DNA from 2 places in the Brevibacillus sp. FW301-21C12A genome. Region 1 is predicted to be linked to the other one. Evidence: riboswitches for the same ligand, from Rfam matches in the RefSeq annotation. Region 1 holds a riboswitch; the other holds the start of a gene.
What was found. Region 1 has a riboswitch for lysine ahead of AC3WQH_RS06220 (aspartate kinase). Riboswitches for the same ligand answer to the same signal wherever they lie in the genome.
Positions count from the first base shown of each region.

Region 2: it holds a riboswitch for lysine, as region 1 does, so the genes downstream of both, AC3WQH_RS07020 (amino acid permease) here and AC3WQH_RS06220 (aspartate kinase) in region 1, are expected to answer to the same signal.

Region 1 covers NZ_JBYTBG010000006.1:91,567-99,458, forward strand. The annotation lists gene AC3WQH_RS06185 (ABC transporter substrate-binding protein) at 1-265, shown strand, start outside; gene AC3WQH_RS06190 (branched-chain amino acid ABC transporter permease) at 425-1,291, shown strand; gene AC3WQH_RS06195 (branched-chain amino acid ABC transporter permease) at 1,297-2,253, shown strand; gene AC3WQH_RS06200 (ABC transporter ATP-binding protein) at 2,255-3,016, shown strand; gene AC3WQH_RS06205 (ABC transporter ATP-binding protein) at 3,018-3,731, shown strand; gene AC3WQH_RS06210 (DUF2164 domain-containing protein) at 3,864-4,115, shown strand; gene uvrC (excinuclease ABC subunit UvrC) at 4,152-5,933, shown strand; lysine riboswitch at 6,020-6,206, shown strand; gene AC3WQH_RS06220 (aspartate kinase) at 6,451-7,692, shown strand; gene AC3WQH_RS06225 (DUF2507 domain-containing protein) at 7,820-7,892, opposite strand, start outside.
Region 2 covers NZ_JBYTBG010000007.1:78,354-86,245, reverse strand. The annotation lists partial or broken gene AC3WQH_RS07050 (rhodanese-like domain-containing protein) at 1-960, shown strand, start outside; gene AC3WQH_RS07045 (sulfite exporter TauE/SafE family protein) at 957-1,736, shown strand; gene AC3WQH_RS07040 (LrgB family protein) at 1,821-2,489, opposite strand; gene AC3WQH_RS07035 (CidA/LrgA family protein) at 2,486-2,857, opposite strand; gene cidR (cidABC operon transcriptional activator CidR) at 2,971-3,882, shown strand; gene AC3WQH_RS07025 (TolC family protein) at 4,048-5,100, opposite strand; gene AC3WQH_RS07020 (amino acid permease) at 5,294-6,736, opposite strand; lysine riboswitch at 6,850-7,036, opposite strand; gene AC3WQH_RS07015 (hypothetical protein) at 7,152-7,460, opposite strand; gene AC3WQH_RS07010 (CGNR zinc finger domain-containing protein) at 7,658-7,892, shown strand, end outside.

The sequences.
Region 1 (7,892 bases):
ACAAGCCTTTGTCAAGGCGTTCGAAGCCAAATACAACAAGAAGCCTGACCAATTCGCAGCGCAAGCGTACGATTCGCTGTACATCATGTCGCAGTCTCTGCTTGCAGCAGGCAAAGCCGAGCGTGAAGCGTTGCGCGAACAGCTTGCCCAGTTGAAAGACTTTACGGGTGTATCCGGCAAGCTTTCCTTCGATGAGAAGCGCAACCCGATCGGAGACGCAGTAGTCGTTGTCGCGAAAGATGGAAAATTCGTCCCGTTTGAATAGGATGATGCCCGGGGCAACCCGGGCTCTTCTTTCCCATCGGCAATGACGTTTTCTCGCTGGATCAGAAAGGACGAGGCGTGCGCTTTCGCTTGCTGATCCAGCGAGAATAACGGCTGGTTTTCGCGTGGCAGGCAACCATTTTACAGTGAGGTGAGGCAGTTGTTTTGGCAGCAATTAGTCAATGGCTTGACAGTAGGTAGCACTTATTCCTTGATTGCGCTGGGCTACACGCTCATTTTCGGCGTGCTCGGAATCATCAATATGGCTCATGGACAAATTTTCATTTTTGGCTCGCTCGTCGGCCTCGTGCTGATGACAAGCATGAACATGCCGCTTGGCGTCGCGCTGCTCGCGGCAGTGGTCATCTCGGCGGCTCTCGGACTGGTGCTGGAGTACACAGCGCTGCGGCCGCTGCGCAAGAAAAACGTTCCCCACCTGGCTTCGCTCATCAGTACGATCGGGTTTGCCATTTTGGTGGAGGAAGCGATGCACAAGTTTTTTGGCGCGGACTCGCGGGCGTTCCCGCAATCGTTTGGAAGTCAGCCGCTTGATCTGGGCATCATTCAAATTCGCAGCGTGGATCTTGTCATTTTGGGAATCTCCATCCTTCTCATGTTTGTCCTGCACTTCTGGATTCAAAAGACGAAGATGGGTAAAGCGATCCGGGCGACGGCGGAAAATACGGATACGGCAAACCTTTTGGGCATCAACACCAACATGGTGATCGTCGTCACGGTCATCATCGCCTCTGCTCTCGGCGGTGTGGCGGGCATTTTGATCGGCATGGCGTATTCCGCCCTCATTCCTACGATGGGGATGACGCTCGGGTTCAAGGGGCTGGCGGTGTTGATTCTGGGCGGCGTCGGCAGCATTCCCGGAGCGATGGTGTGCGGCGTTTTGCTCGGAATCATCGAGGTGTTTACCGTTGCCTACGGAGACTCGTCTTATCGCGATGCCGTGGCGTTCGGCCTCATCATCGTGATTTTGTTGCTGAAGCCGGAAGGACTATTTGGACGCAAAGCGTAAAGGAGGTGCAAACATTGGACATTCTCAATCCGTATAACTTACAGGTGTTTACCTTTATTTTGCTGAACAGCATCTTGGCGATCAGCATTTACATCACGCTCTCCACCGGACAGCTCTCGCTGGGGCATGCCGGATTCATGAGCATCGGCGCCTTCACGGCGAGTATTTTGACCAAGCAGGCGGACATGCCGCTGTTTGTTGCCATCCTCATCGGCGGTTTGGCGGCAGGCTTGATCGCCCTGCTCATCGGCGCGCCAACCTTGAAGCTGCACGGCTTGTACCTGGCGATTGCCACTCTCGGCTTTGGCGAGGTCATTCGCGTCATTTTGCTTAATCTGGAGATTACGAACGGGGCGTTGGGGCTGACCGGCCTGCAATCCATCGGCAATTATTTGTACGATTTTGAGAAAGCGATCGGGCTGAAAGCGACGACATTGGGCGTCTCCGTCATGCAAATGAAAGCTTTGTCTACGTGCCTGTTCATGCTGTTGTTGTTCGCTGTCATTCTCTTTTTGACGCTGCGTCTGAACAAGTCCAGGCTCGGCCGGGCGTTCGAAGCGATCAAGGCGGACGAGACAGCGGCGCGGGCGATGGGCCTGCAAGTGGCGTACTACAAAATGCTCGCCTTCGTCATCGGATCGGTGCTCGCCGGCGTGTGCGGCGGCTTGTTCGCGCACATTACGACGACGATTACGCCGGACGATTTCAACTACCACAAAGTCGTGGAAATTCTCTCCTTTGCCGTGATCGGGGGAAGCGAGGTCGTGTGGGGACCATTGTTTGGCGCGCTCGTGCTGACGGCGCTGCCGGAAGTTTTGCGCGGCCTGGCCGAATACAAAATGCTCATGTACGGTCTGATTATGGTCGGCGTGATGGCTTTCCGTCCACACGGTCTGATCGGTACCGATACTTTCAAAAAATGGTTCAAAAAAGACAAAAGCAAGGCGAAGGGGGGACTGTGAGATGTTGCTGGAACTGGCGAACGTAGGAAAAAGCTTTGGCGGCATCACGGCCCTGCGCGATGTGTCCTTTTCCGTGCGCGAAGGGGAGATTGTCGGCCTGATCGGCCCGAACGGCGCCGGAAAGACGACGATCTTCAATATGGCCACCGGAATTTTTGCGCCGACGACAGGCACCTTTTCCTTTGCCGGACAGACGCTGAACGGGATGCCGCCGAACAAAATCACGGAAATGGGGATTGCCCGCACGTTTCAAAATATTCGCCTCTTTGGTCACATGAGCGCATTCGACAACGTCAAGGTAGGTTGCCATGCGCGGATGAAGGCGGGGTTTTGGGCTTCGCTTTTGCGCACGCCTGGCCAGCGGTCCGAGGAGAAGGCGGTTGCGAAAAAAGCGGAACAATTGCTGGAGTTTGTCGGGCTGTCCGACGTGGCAGACGTCCGCTCGGATACGCTCGCGTACGGACAGCAGCGCCGTCTGGAAATCGCCAGGGCGCTCGCGACCGAGCCGAAGCTATTGCTTTTGGACGAGCCTGCTGCCGGGATGATCGAGACAGAGACGAAAGCGCTGATGGAACTGGTGCGCAAAATTCGCGATGACGGCACGACCGTCTTGCTGGTCGAGCACGACATGGGGCTGGTCATGAACTTGTGCGAGAAAGTCGTCTGCATCAATTTCGGCGTGAAAATTGCGGACGGAACGCCGGAAGAGGTACAAAGCAACCCCGATGTGATCGAGGCATACTTGGGCAAGGAGGAAGAATAGCATGCTGCACGTACAAAACCTTTCGACCTCCTACGGTCAAATCAAGGCGATTCGCGGCATTACGCTGGAAGTGCCGGAAGGAAAGATCGTCTCTCTCATCGGCGCCAACGGAGCAGGCAAAACGACGACGATGCGCACGATCGCCGGCCAACTAAAGCCGGAGGCAGGCAGCATTACGTTTTGCGGGGAGCGCATGGACGGCAAAAAGCCGCACCAGATCGTGAAAAGCGGACTGGCGCTCGTGCCGGAAGGGCGGGCGATCCTCGGCAAAATGACCGTGCTGGAAAACCTCGAAATGGGCGCTTTCCAACGCAACGACACCCAAGGCATCAAGGACGACATGGAAAAAATGATGACCTGGTTTCCGATTTTGAAAGAACGGCTGCCCCAGTTGGGCGGTACGATGTCTGGCGGGCAGCAGCAAATGCTGGCGATTGCCAGAGCTTTGATGTCGCGCCCCAAGCTGCTGCTTTTGGACGAGCCGTCCATGGGACTGGCCCCGATTGTGGTGGCAGACATTTTCAAAGTCATCAAGCAGATTAATGCGGAAGGCACGACGGTGCTGATCGTCGAGCAAAACGTCAAGCAGGCACTGAAAATCGCCGATTACGGCTATGTGCTGGAAGCCGGCCAGATTGTTCTCGACGGGGCGGCTGACGCGCTGTTGAACGATGAGCGCGTCAAAGAAGCGTACTTGGGCGGACGCAAGCATTAAAAGCTGGCTGTCAGAGGAAAACTGTCGCTTTCAGATCGAAGCGGCAGTTTTTTTGCTGCCCGATCCGTGGTACTATGGGAGTAGAACGTATATTCTTATCAGAGGAAAACCATGGAAGGAAGCCAGATGCGGATGCCAACCAAACTGACGAGAGAGCAAACGGAATATCTCGTGTTGCAAGTGCAACGGTATTTTCACGCAGAACACGGCGAGGAGCTGGGCAACCTGGAGACGGAAGAGCTGATCGCCTTCTTTTCCAGAGAGCTCGGGCCGTTTTACTATAACCAGGGCGTACAGGACAGCCGCAAGCTGTTGCTGGAGCGGATGAACGCCCTGGAGGATGAGCTGTACGTCCTGGAACAGCCCGTCATGAAAAAACGCTAAAGCGAAAGCCGTTAAAAGGAAAAAGGAGGTGCAGCCATGAACCGTACCTTGAAAGACAAGCTGGCTGTGCTGCCAGAAAAGCCCGGCTGCTACCTGATGAAAAATGCAAACGGGGAAATTATATACGTCGGAAAAGCCAAGGTGCTGAAAAACCGCGTGCGCTCGTACTTCACCGGAAGCCATAACGGGAAGACGCAGCTTCTGGTCAGCGAGATCGCGGACTTTGAGTATATCGTGGTGTCGTCTGCGATCGAGGCGTTATTGCTGGAGTGCAACCTCATCAAAAAGCACGACCCGCGCTATAACGTCATGCTTCGCGACGACAAAACCTACCCATACATCAAAATTACGAACGAAGCGCAGCCGCGGCTGGAAATTACCCGCAAGGTGCTGAAAGACAAGGCGAAATACTTCGGGCCGTACCCGAATGCAGGCGACGCGTCCGAGGTGAAAAAGCTGCTCGACCGGCTCTATCCTTTGCGCAAATGCCGCAACATGCCCAAGCAGGTATGTTTGTACTACCATTTGGGCCAATGTCTCGCCCCCTGTGTGTACGAGGTTTCGGCTGAAGAAAACCAGCGACTGGTAGATGAGATCAGCCGCTTCCTCGACGGCGGACACGAGCAGATGAAGCAGCAGCTCACGGAAAAAATGCTCCAGGCCGCAGAGGCGATGGAGTTTGAGCGGGCCAAGGAGTTCCGCGATCAGATCAAGAGCATCGAAGCGGTGATGGAGAAGCAGAAAATTACGTTCACCGATACGGTTGACCGCGACATTATCGGCTTTGCCGTGGAAAAAGGCTGGATGTGCATTCAAATTTTTTACATGCGCCAGGGCAAGATGATCGAGCGGCAGACGACCTCCTTCCCTTACTACGGAAACGAGAGCGAGGACTTCATGTCGTACGTCACCCAGTTTTACTACGACAAGCAAAACGCGCTGCCCAAAGAAATTTTGCTGCCGGAGGAAAGCGAGCCGGAGCTGTTGAGTGAATGGCTGGGAGTCAAGGTGTTGACGCCCAAGCGCAGCAAAAAGCGCGAGCTGGTACAGATGGCTTGTGAAAACGCGCGGATCGCCCTGCAGGAAAAGTTCGCCCTGATGTCCAAGGACGACGCGCGGACCGTTCAGGCGGTGCACAACCTGGGGAATGTGCTGGGGATCGGCGTCCCGCACCGGATCGAGGCGTTCGACAACTCCAACATCCAAGGAACCGAGCCTGTGTCGGCGATGATTGTCTTTACGGACGGCCGTCCGGACAAAAAGGAATACCGCAAGTTCAAGATCAAGACAGTCGAAGGGCCGGACGATTACGGCTCCATGCGCGAGGTAATCCGCAGACGGTATTCGCGCTTGCTGAAGGAAAACCAGCCGCTGCCCGATCTGATCGTCATCGACGGGGGCAAAGGGCAGATCAGCGCCGCCATGGACGTGCTGGAAAACGAGCTGGGGCTGTACATCCCGGTCTGCGGCCTGGCCAAAGACGAAAAGCACAAAACCGCGCAGTTGATGTACGGCGATCCGCCGGAGCCGGTGAATCTGAAGCGGGACAGCTACGAGTTTTACTTGCTGCAGCGCATTCAGGACGAGGTGCACCGGTTTGCGATTACGTTTCACCGACAATCCCGGACGAAGACGATGCTCTCCTCCCAGCTCGACGAAATACCGGGCATCGGCGAAAAGCGGCGCAAGCTGTTGTTTACCCATTTTGGCTCGCTGAAAAAAATGCGCGAGGCGACGGTGGAGGATTTCCGGCAGTTGGGGATCGGCGACAAGCTGGCGAAGCAGATTATCGCCCATTTGCGCAAGCTGGAATCGTAACGTTTTTTTCAAAAAGCAATTGAACCGTTCGGATTCCCGTGATATAATGCGTTTCAAACAGAATAGTTAGCCTCACTTCCCTTATGAAGTGAGGTAGAGGCGCGAAAACCAAGAGTACCACCCTGAGATCGGGTATCTGTGAAGGGAGCGGGAAAGGGGAATTCGCCGAAGTGTGGAGGAAAACCCGTAGTTCTCCATGCTGGGTCTGCATTGAACAAGTGCAGGACTGTCATCTGGCTCTTAACCGGCGTCAGATGGAGTGCTATCTCACGGTGTGTCAATGTGAGCGGTGATAGGTGTTGTCCTGTCATGTGCTGCATTGTCCGCGTGTATTGGGAGGGAGGAACCGGTATGTCGAAACAGTAGGCAGCGGCAGGTACTTATTCCTTGTCGGTGCCTTTTTTATAAAGTGACAGGTAAAATTTTCCATAAACGAGTAAGCGAAAACAAGCTAATAAAACGAGAGAAAACGATACATTCTACAAACATTGGATATGAGAAAAGGGAGAGAAGCCGCATGGGGTTGATCGTGCAGAAATACGGAGGCACCTCTGTAGGGACTATTGAGCGAATTTTACGAGTTGCGGACCGAATTATCAGCTACAAAGAAGAAGGGCATGACCTGGTAGTCGTCGTGTCTGCGATGGGCAAATCTACCGACGTCCTGGTAGATATGGCCAAACAGATCAGCGCCTACCCTTCCGAGCGTGAAATGGATATGCTGCTGACCACGGGGGAGCAAGTATCGATCGCATTGCTCGCGATGGCCTTGCATTCCAAAGGCTACGATGCCATTTCTTTGACTGGCTGGCAGGCCGGAGTGACGACAGAAGCGATCCACGGCCGGGCGCGGATCAAGCAAATTGATCCACAGCGCATTCAGGCGGAGCTCGGTCGAGGCCGCGTCGTGATTGTGGCAGGGTTCCAAGGTCTTAGCGACGAAGGAGAAATTACAACGCTCGGCCGCGGTGGATCGGATACATCGGCGGTTACGCTGGCAGCCAGCCTGAATGCTGACAAATGCGAGATTTTTACAGACGTTTCTGGCGTTTACACGGCCGACCCGCGCATGGTGCCGGCAGCAAGCAAGCTGAATACGATCTCGTATGATGAAATGCTGGAGCTTGCCAATCTCGGCGCAGGCGTCCTGCATCCGCGTTCGGTGGAGGCTGCGAAAAAATACAAGGTACGGCTGGTGGTCCGCTCCAGCTTTACTGCCGAAGAGGGTACGTACGTTGAGGAGGTTGCCAACATGGAAACAGGAAGAGTAGTAAGTGGAGTCGCGCATGACGAAGATGTCGCCAAAGTTACGGTTGTCGGGATGCCTGCAAAGGTGGGGACTCTTTCCCGCCTGTTCAATACACTCGCAGACAACCAGGTGAACGTCGACATCATCATTCAAAGCTCCTACGATGCCGCTGTCACGAACATTTCGTTTACGGTCGCGGCAGATGACTTGAAAAAGGCGCTGGATACGCTGGAAAACAACAAAGCGGAGCTGGGCTTCGAAAAAGTCGATTTCGAGCAAAACTTGACCAAAGTGTCCATCGTCGGCTCCGGCATGGTGAACAATCCGGGGGTTGCCGCTGAGATGTTCCGCGTTTTGGCTGAAAAAGAAATTTCTATTAAAATGGTTTCGACGTCGGACATCAAAGTGTCCTGCGTTATTCCTGCTGGCCAAACCGAGCTTGCCGTTCGCAGCCTGCATACGGCATACGGACTTGATGTGGCGGAAACAGCAGTCGTGCACGGCTTATAAGAAGCAAATGCTCCCTCGCCCGCTGGCAGAGGGGGCATCTTTTTGAATGATTCGCGAGTGCGGGTTCCCGCTGCCTTTTGCAATGACAAAAGTATGGCAGTATCCCGCACGAAGGCGAACGGCTTGTTTATTTTTGCGTCCGCACCTTGATAAGAATGCGGGACGAGCTTTCGATCTCCAGTTGTGCGGACGTGTCCTTG
Region 2 (7,892 bases), on a different contig from region 1:
CGGGCCGCAATCTGCAGCCGTACTTCCAGGTCGCGCAAGCGGAAGGCGTGTCGATCGTCGCCGCCACAGAAACCCATATTCATGCAGACTTTGTCTCCGGCGTCCGCGAGCTGGGCGTTGCCCATCAAGCGAAGCTGTACCTGTCCGACGAAGGCGATGCGGACTGGAAATACCAGTATGCCGATGGGCTCAATCATCAAGATGTTCAACTGGGCGATGCAGTACACCGATGAGGAGGAATTTGTCCATGCTCTGCTCGACGGTCAGCCGGAGCCGCCGAAATACTTCGCTGTGATGAAGCACGTCAACAAAGTCGGACCTGCCCTGTTGCGCGACCTGCCTGCGGTAACGGAAGAAACGGAGGCGGAAAAGCTGAAACGGTGGCTGGCGGAAGGACAGCAGGTCGTCGATACGCGTTCTGCCCGGGCGTTTGCGCAAGGACATGTAGCGGGAACGGTCAACATTCCGTTTAACAAAGCCTTTCCCAACTGGGCAGGCTGGCTCGTCGACTACAACCGTCCCGTGTACTTTTTGACCAATCCAGGCGAGCTGGACGAGTTGCTGCAGGCGCTTCGCTCCGTAGGAATCGACAATGCAGCAGGAGTGATGGACGTGAACCGGATTTTGCCGGAAGGCGTCTTTGAACTCGAATCGTACGCGGAAATCACCCCGCTGGAAGCAGCGAGACAGGTAGAAAGCGGAGAAGTACACGTCGTGGACGTACGCAATTTGACTGAATGGCAGGAAGGACACATTCCAAACGCGCAGCACATCATGCTGGGAACATTGCCTGGAAGGCTGGATGAGATACCAGAAGACAAGCCGATCCTCGTGCAATGCCGCTCCGGGGCGCGCTCTGCCATCGGTGCCAGCATCCTGCAGGCAAACGGCTTCAAGCAGGTGCTGAACTTGAGCGGCGGCTTTGTCCAGTGGCAAAAAGACGGATTGGAGAGCGTATGACGTTCAGCCTTGCTCTCCCCCTGTTTTTGATCGGCTTTGCGGGGTCGTTCATCTCCGGGCTTGTCGGAATCGGCGGCTCGATCATCAAGTACCCGATGCTCCTCTACATTCCAGCGGCACTCGGACTGGCTGCCTACACGGCCCACGAAGTTTCCGGAATCAGTGCTGTGCAAGTGTTTTTTGCCACCTTATCCGCGGTCTGGGCTTTGCGAAAAGACAAGCTGATTCATTATCAGCTTGTTTTGTACATGGGCAGCGCGATCGTTGTCGGCAGCCTGGTCGGCGGATATGGGGGCAAATATCTCTCGGCTGACGCCATCAACGTCGTCTATGCTATTTTGGCGACGATTGCCGTACCGATGATGTTTATGCCCAAAAAAGCGATCGACGACAAGGAAATGGCCGACATCGCGTTCCATAAGCCTACGGCCGTAACCTCCGCGCTGATTGTCGGAGCCGCTTCCGGCATTGTCGGAGCGGCGGGCGCATTCATTCTCGTGCCGATTATGCTTGTCGTCCTTAAAATTCCTACGCGAGTTACTATAGCGTCTTCGCTTGCGATCACCTTTCTGTCTTCCATCGGCGCGACGATCGGCAAACTGATGGCGGGAGACGTCTTGTTTTGGCCTTCCCTCATCATGGTAATCGCCAGCGTGTTGGCTGCGCCGCTCGGAACTGCGGTCAGCAAGCGGTTGAACACGAAAAGCCTTCAGGCGATTTTAGCGCTCCTGATTTTGGGCACGACGATCAAAATCTGGACAGACCTCATCATGTGAAAAACGGACAGGTTTTCCGCGAAAGGGGGAACCTGTCCGTTTACGATCATCTGTTGCATCTGGTGTCAGCCAGCCAACGGGCTGTTAGACGAGAAGCGTCGTCGCCAATTGCGTGACCAGCGCCGCCAAAATCATGGAAATGCTCGAAACCGTCCCTGTAATCGGACTAATCTCAAACGCCTTGGACGTTCCGGCTCCATGTGCGCTCGTGCCGAGCAGCACGCCGCGGGCGATATCGTCGGAGATGCGCAAATAGGAGATGATGTACGGCCCGATGATCGAGCCGAGCAGTCCGGTCATCAGGACGAGCACAGCGGTGATCGAAGGGACGCCCCCGATCATTTGCGAGACGTTCATCGCAATCGGCGTCGTGATTGAGCGCGGCAAAAGGCTGTACAGCACCTGCTCGTCTGTGTGCAGCAAAAGGGCGAGTACGGCAGAAGAAACGACGGCCACCGTTGAGCCGGACACTACGCTAATCATGATTTGCGCAGCGTGTTTCTTCAATAAAGAGTAGTGTTTGTACAGCGGCACGGCAAACGCGATGGTCGCGGGCTGAAGCATGTACGCCAGCCATTTGCCGCCTTCATTGTAATCACGGTAAGAAAGATGAGTGCAAAGCAGCAGCACGACCAAAACGATTGGCGTAAACAATAGCGGCGAAAACAAGAGAATCGGTCTGTAGCGGTAAAGCCGCTTGGCGATCAGGTAAAGCGCGATGGTGAATAGAAAGCCGAGCAGTCCGATCATCATGAGCGCGAATGCTCCTTTCGCTTGGAAATGCTTTGGGCGATCAAGCCGCTGCACGCCATGACAAACGCCGTGCCGATGACGATAATCAGGACAATTTGCAGCCCTTCATGCAGCATCAAGCTTTGATACGAGACGATGCCGACAGACGGCGGAATGAAAAACAGTAGCAGCTCGGCCATAAGCCAGGCCGCGCCCGATTCGATCCACTCCAGACGCAGCACTTTTGCCTGGAGCAGCAAAAACACGACAAACATCCCCAAAATGCTGCCGGGGATTTTCCAGCCAAGGACGGAGACGAGCAGGTTCATCAACGCGGACACGATGATGAAAAACGCCACTTGCCCCACGATGATAAGCAGTCTTTTCATGTTGGTCCTCTCCCTTTGTGAAAAGTGTACATCACCTCTTTTCATAGGTAAAATGCATATATAGAATGAGTATCATTCATCATATCTATAGATGAAGCGGAGGGAGCAGAGGGATGGACATTCGCCATTTGCAATATTTTTTAGAGGTAGCCCGCCACAGCAGCTTCACCAAGGCGGCAGAGGCGCTGTACATTACCCAGCCGACGATCAGCAAGATGGTGCGGAACCTGGAAGAAGAAATCGGCGTCGAGCTGTTTGAGCGGGTCGGCAAGCGGATTACGTTGACCGACGCGGGCTGGGTCTTGTTTTCCCAGGCAGAGGTGATGGTGAAGTCGTTTGAAAACATGAAGCTGCATCTCGACGATTTGATGGAGCTGAAGCGGGGGAGAATCCGCATCGGGCTGCCGCCGATGGTAGGGGCGAGCTTTTTTCCGCAAGTGATCGGGAAGTTTTGCGAGCAGTATCCGGGGATCGTGCTGGAGCTGCTGGAGGTCGGCTCCAAAAAAGTCGAGGCGGACGTGGCGTCAGGGATGCTGGACAGCGGCGTTGTTTTGCTGCCGACGAGTGAGGAGCTGTTTGAGTCGTACTCTTTTGTCAACGAACAGATTCGCGTAGTCGTCCACCCTACGCATGCGCTGGCCGGGCGGCAGGAGGTGTCGCTGGCCGAACTGGCAAACGAGCGGTTTTTGCTGTTTCACGAAGATTTTTCCTTGCACAACCGGATCATTGACGAGTGCGTGCGCGTAGGCTTCCACCCGACGGTCATCTACAAAAGCTCGCAGTGGGATTTTCTCTCGGAAATGGTGGCGGCCAACGTCGGGATCACCCTGTTGCCGCAGACGATTTGCCGGGAGCTCGATCCGCGGCGCTTTCACAGCCTCGCGCTGGTCAATCCGACGATCAAATGGCATCTGGGGATGATCTGGCGCAAAAACGCCTATTTGTCGTACGCCACCCGCGAGTGGATTCGCTTTACAAAAGAAATGCTGCCTTCTATAGAAAGAAAGGCTTCATCGCGAGGATGAAGCCTTTCGTTGCGCGGTCGGCCACAGCAGAACGACTGCAGGCTGACGACTGCTTCTTTGATTTATATAAAGGCAGCTTGGCCTTGAAAAGACGCCTGTCAAAGCTGGCGTAAAGCTTGGAAAAAGGAAGGAAAAATGAGATCGAATATTTCGTAACGCGAAATATTAAAGGCCAACCGATTGATTCAAGGTGCTGACAGCGATGTTGTATTGATAGAGAGAATCGGCTGCTTTTGTTTCAGAATCAAACAATTCAGCTTCTGTTTCGATCAGGTCGTTCAGAGATACTTTTTTGTTCGCATAATCGGTGAGTGTGGCGTGATAAGTTTTCCATGCTTCGTCTTTTGCGGCGGTGCTTTCATCCAGCGCTTTTTTTGCTGCGACCGCTTTTTCGTAGGCGTCGCTCACTTCCTGATCGACTTTTTGCTTGAGCTTTTGCAGCAGCAGCTCAGCTTTGCGCAATTCGTTGAGTGCGATTCTTCCTTTGTATGTGCTGATAGCGGCGTACTCGGAGGTGTAGTCCACTTTTACCTGGGCAAACGCTCTCTCTGCTTCCGCTTTCACCATGTCAGGGCGTTTTTGGTAGGCGAGAGCTTTGGTTTCTTCCAGCGTTGGCAGCGGGGTATAGGAGAGTTTGCTGGTTTCCAGCAGCCATTGTCTGTCCCTTTTTTCGTTCAGCAATTCATTGAGCTTGGTTAATGCTTGCTTGAAGCTGTTTTCCAGCTCGGACAGCTTTTCTTTCGCAGCGCTGTCCTGGGCCCAGGTTTGGCGTCTGATGCTGTTCTTTTGCAGCTTGATTTTTTCTTCGAGCGCCCGCGCTTCAAAGTACGCTTTTTGTACTTGCATTTGCAAGCTGATTTTCGAAGCGTTATAGGATGCCTCGTCTACGAGCAATGTTTTTTGCGCCTTGGCTGTTTCTTCGTATTTTTTCTTTGCTTCATCCAGAGTATTGATGTCATCTTTCTTGATGGCGGCCTTATCGCGCAGCGTCATGAGGGTTTCGTAGCGGGTGTTGTCATACGTCAGCCGCAGCAGTTCCAGATCAACGTCGTTTTTCAGTGCCTGCTCTACGGCATGGTCGAGGGACAAGGGAACGATTTGGGTCTGTTCCGCTGCTGCGACGAGAGGTTCTTCCGCCAGAGCGAGATGAGCATTGCCTGCCAACAGCGCGGCAACCAGCGTGGTGCTGTAAATGTGCTTGGACAACCTGGATTTCATTATGCTACCTCCTATAAAAAGTAAGAAAATATAATGATAACGATTATCATTATCAAATTTCATGAACAGTATATATTTCCATGCGTTATTCGTCAATACGAAATATGAAAATGTGATAGGAAATATAGTTTGCGCCAAAAAAAAGATTCCCTGCGACGAGGGAATCTTGTAGAGAGTTGTTGCAACGCTATTTTTATTTTTCGTCCATGCTGAGATCGACTTTGTTCAGTGGTACCAGCTTGCTTTTTTTCGTGTATTTGTAAACCAGCCAGACGATCAAAAACAGCGGCAGTCCGATGTAGGAGACGAAAACGCCGTTCCAGTCGATTTCTCCGCCGATGAACGCGGAGTAGTTTTGGCCGATGATGACGATGCAGCAAATGATGAAGGCGAAGATCGGGCCAAACGGGAACAGCTTCGCCCGGTACGGCAAATCGCGCAGATCGCGGCCTTGCGCCAAGTAAGCTTTGCGGAAGCGATAGTGGCTGACGGCGATGCCGAGCCAGGCGATGAAGCCAGACATACCGGAGGCGTTCAGCAGCCACACGTACACTTCGCCATCGCCGAACAGCGAGGACAAAAACGCCAGCGCGCCGATGGCAGCCGTCATGATGAGGGCATTGACGGGGACGCCGTTGCGTGTCACTTTGGCAAACCATTTCGGAGCTTTGCCTTCCTTCGCCAGCACCCACAGCATACGGGTGGAAGCGTACATGCCGGAGTTCCCCGCCGACAGGACGGAAGTGAGAATGACTGCGTTCATTACGGAGGCGGCAAAGGCAAAGCCGGCTTTTTCAAACACGATCGTAAACGGACTGATGGCAATATCGGTAATGTCTCCGCTGATGAGATTCGGATTGTCGTACGGAACGAGCAGCCCGATAATCAGGATCGCGAAAATATAGAACAGCAAGATGCGCCAAAAAATCTGGCGAATCGCTTTCGGGATGTTGCGGGCAGGGTCTTCGCTCTCCCCGGCGGCCACACCGACCAGCTCAGTTCCCTGGAACGAGAACCCGGCAATCATGAACACACCGAGAAGGGCCATGAAGCCGCCGTTGAATGGCGCGTCGCCTTTGGTGAAGTTTTGGAAGCCGACTGCTTCGCCGCCCATGATGCCGAAAATCATCAGGACACCGATCACGATAAAGACGATGACCGTCATGACTTTAATCAAGGCAAACCAGTATTCGGATTCGCCGTAGCTTTTGACAGACAACAAATTCAGAGCAACCATCAGGCAGAGGAACAGGGTACTCCACAAAATGGCGGGAGTATCCGGGAACCAGTATTTCATAATCAGCGCCGCGGCAGATAGCTCGACGGCAATCGTAATCGCCCAGTTGTACCAGTAATTCCAGCCCAGCGCAAAGCCGAGGGACGGATCGACGAATTTGGTGGCGTACGTAGAAAACGAGCCGGATACAGGCATGAAGGCAGCCATTTCCCCCAGGCTGGTCATCAAAAAGTAAACCATGATGCTGATGGCGATGTAGGCGACCAAGGCTCCGCCCGGTCCGGCCTCGTGAATCGAGCCTCCACTTGCCAGGAACAGGCCCGTCCCGATGGAGCCGCCGATGGCGATCATCGTCAGATGGCGGGCTTTCAAACCACGTTGCAGTTGATTCTGTGACATATGCTGCTTGCACGACCTTTCTAAAAATTTGAGAAGGTCGGTCGGAAAAGAAAAAACCGCCAATAGCCAAAAAACGGCACAGGGCGGTATGATCCAATCCCCACCAAGCCTTCACTGAAGATAGCACACCACGTTTGCCCGGCAAGCAAACGTGACAGTTCTGTCCCTTTCGGGTACAGCCCCAGCCCATGCGCACAGAGATACGCCATGAGCTTCGGCGGCTTTTCCCTTTCCTGGAGTCATTGATTTCTTCTGAATCTCGTACAGGATGACATAAAAGCCGCGACCTCTACCCTCACCGTGAATGATGAGGATAACATGTATGAAATTGATTTATTTATCAACTATATAAGATTGACGGTTATTTATCAACGAAAAAAGTTGCGCTGCAAAATATTGGCATGGAGCGGTTTTGCTACAAAAAGGATCGGCGTGCAGGCCAGGAGCCTTGCAACTTGCGGATCTGCACGATTTGCCCTGTGTGAAAAGCGTCGTGCAAAATAATGCTCATCACGCTTTGCCCGGCAGGGATGCTCGGAAGCGGCTGGTCGAACGCTTCGTCTGACAGAGCGACGAGCTTTTCATGAATTTGGCGATGGACGGTTTCCATCCGCTGTACGGTGGCCTGCCAGGCTGCTTCGTCGTCGGGCGCTCCCGAAGGCTGGAACGTGTCGTCGTTCGTCTCGGCGGTATTGATAAATTCCGTGCCGACGTGCATTCCCATTCGTGAACAAGCAGTTCCATCCGATTCATGTGGTTCCTCCTCGTCTGTCAAACAGATTGGTGAAACGTTATAATGGCAATAAGAAGCAGCTTGTAACCACCTAAAAATTTTATGTTGGTTACAGATGGAGAATACCATACACAGGCTGAGCATATCAAGAAGCAAAAGAAACGAAAAGCAGATGGGGGAAGAGTGGAGTGAACTGGCTGTGCATTGATTTTTTAAACAGTGATTGGCGCGATTGGCGCGGGTCTGGCCGCAGGGAAAATCGGCTGGCGAAGCAGGAATGGCTGGAGCAGCTTTTGCGGGAATACGCTTTGCACGCCCCATTGCCTATTGATGAGGCGAGTGCAGTGGCGCTGTTGCGTTTGCGCGAATATATGCGCAGTCTGCTGGAGCGGGTCGTGCGCGGGGAAGCGTTGCGGCAGGAGG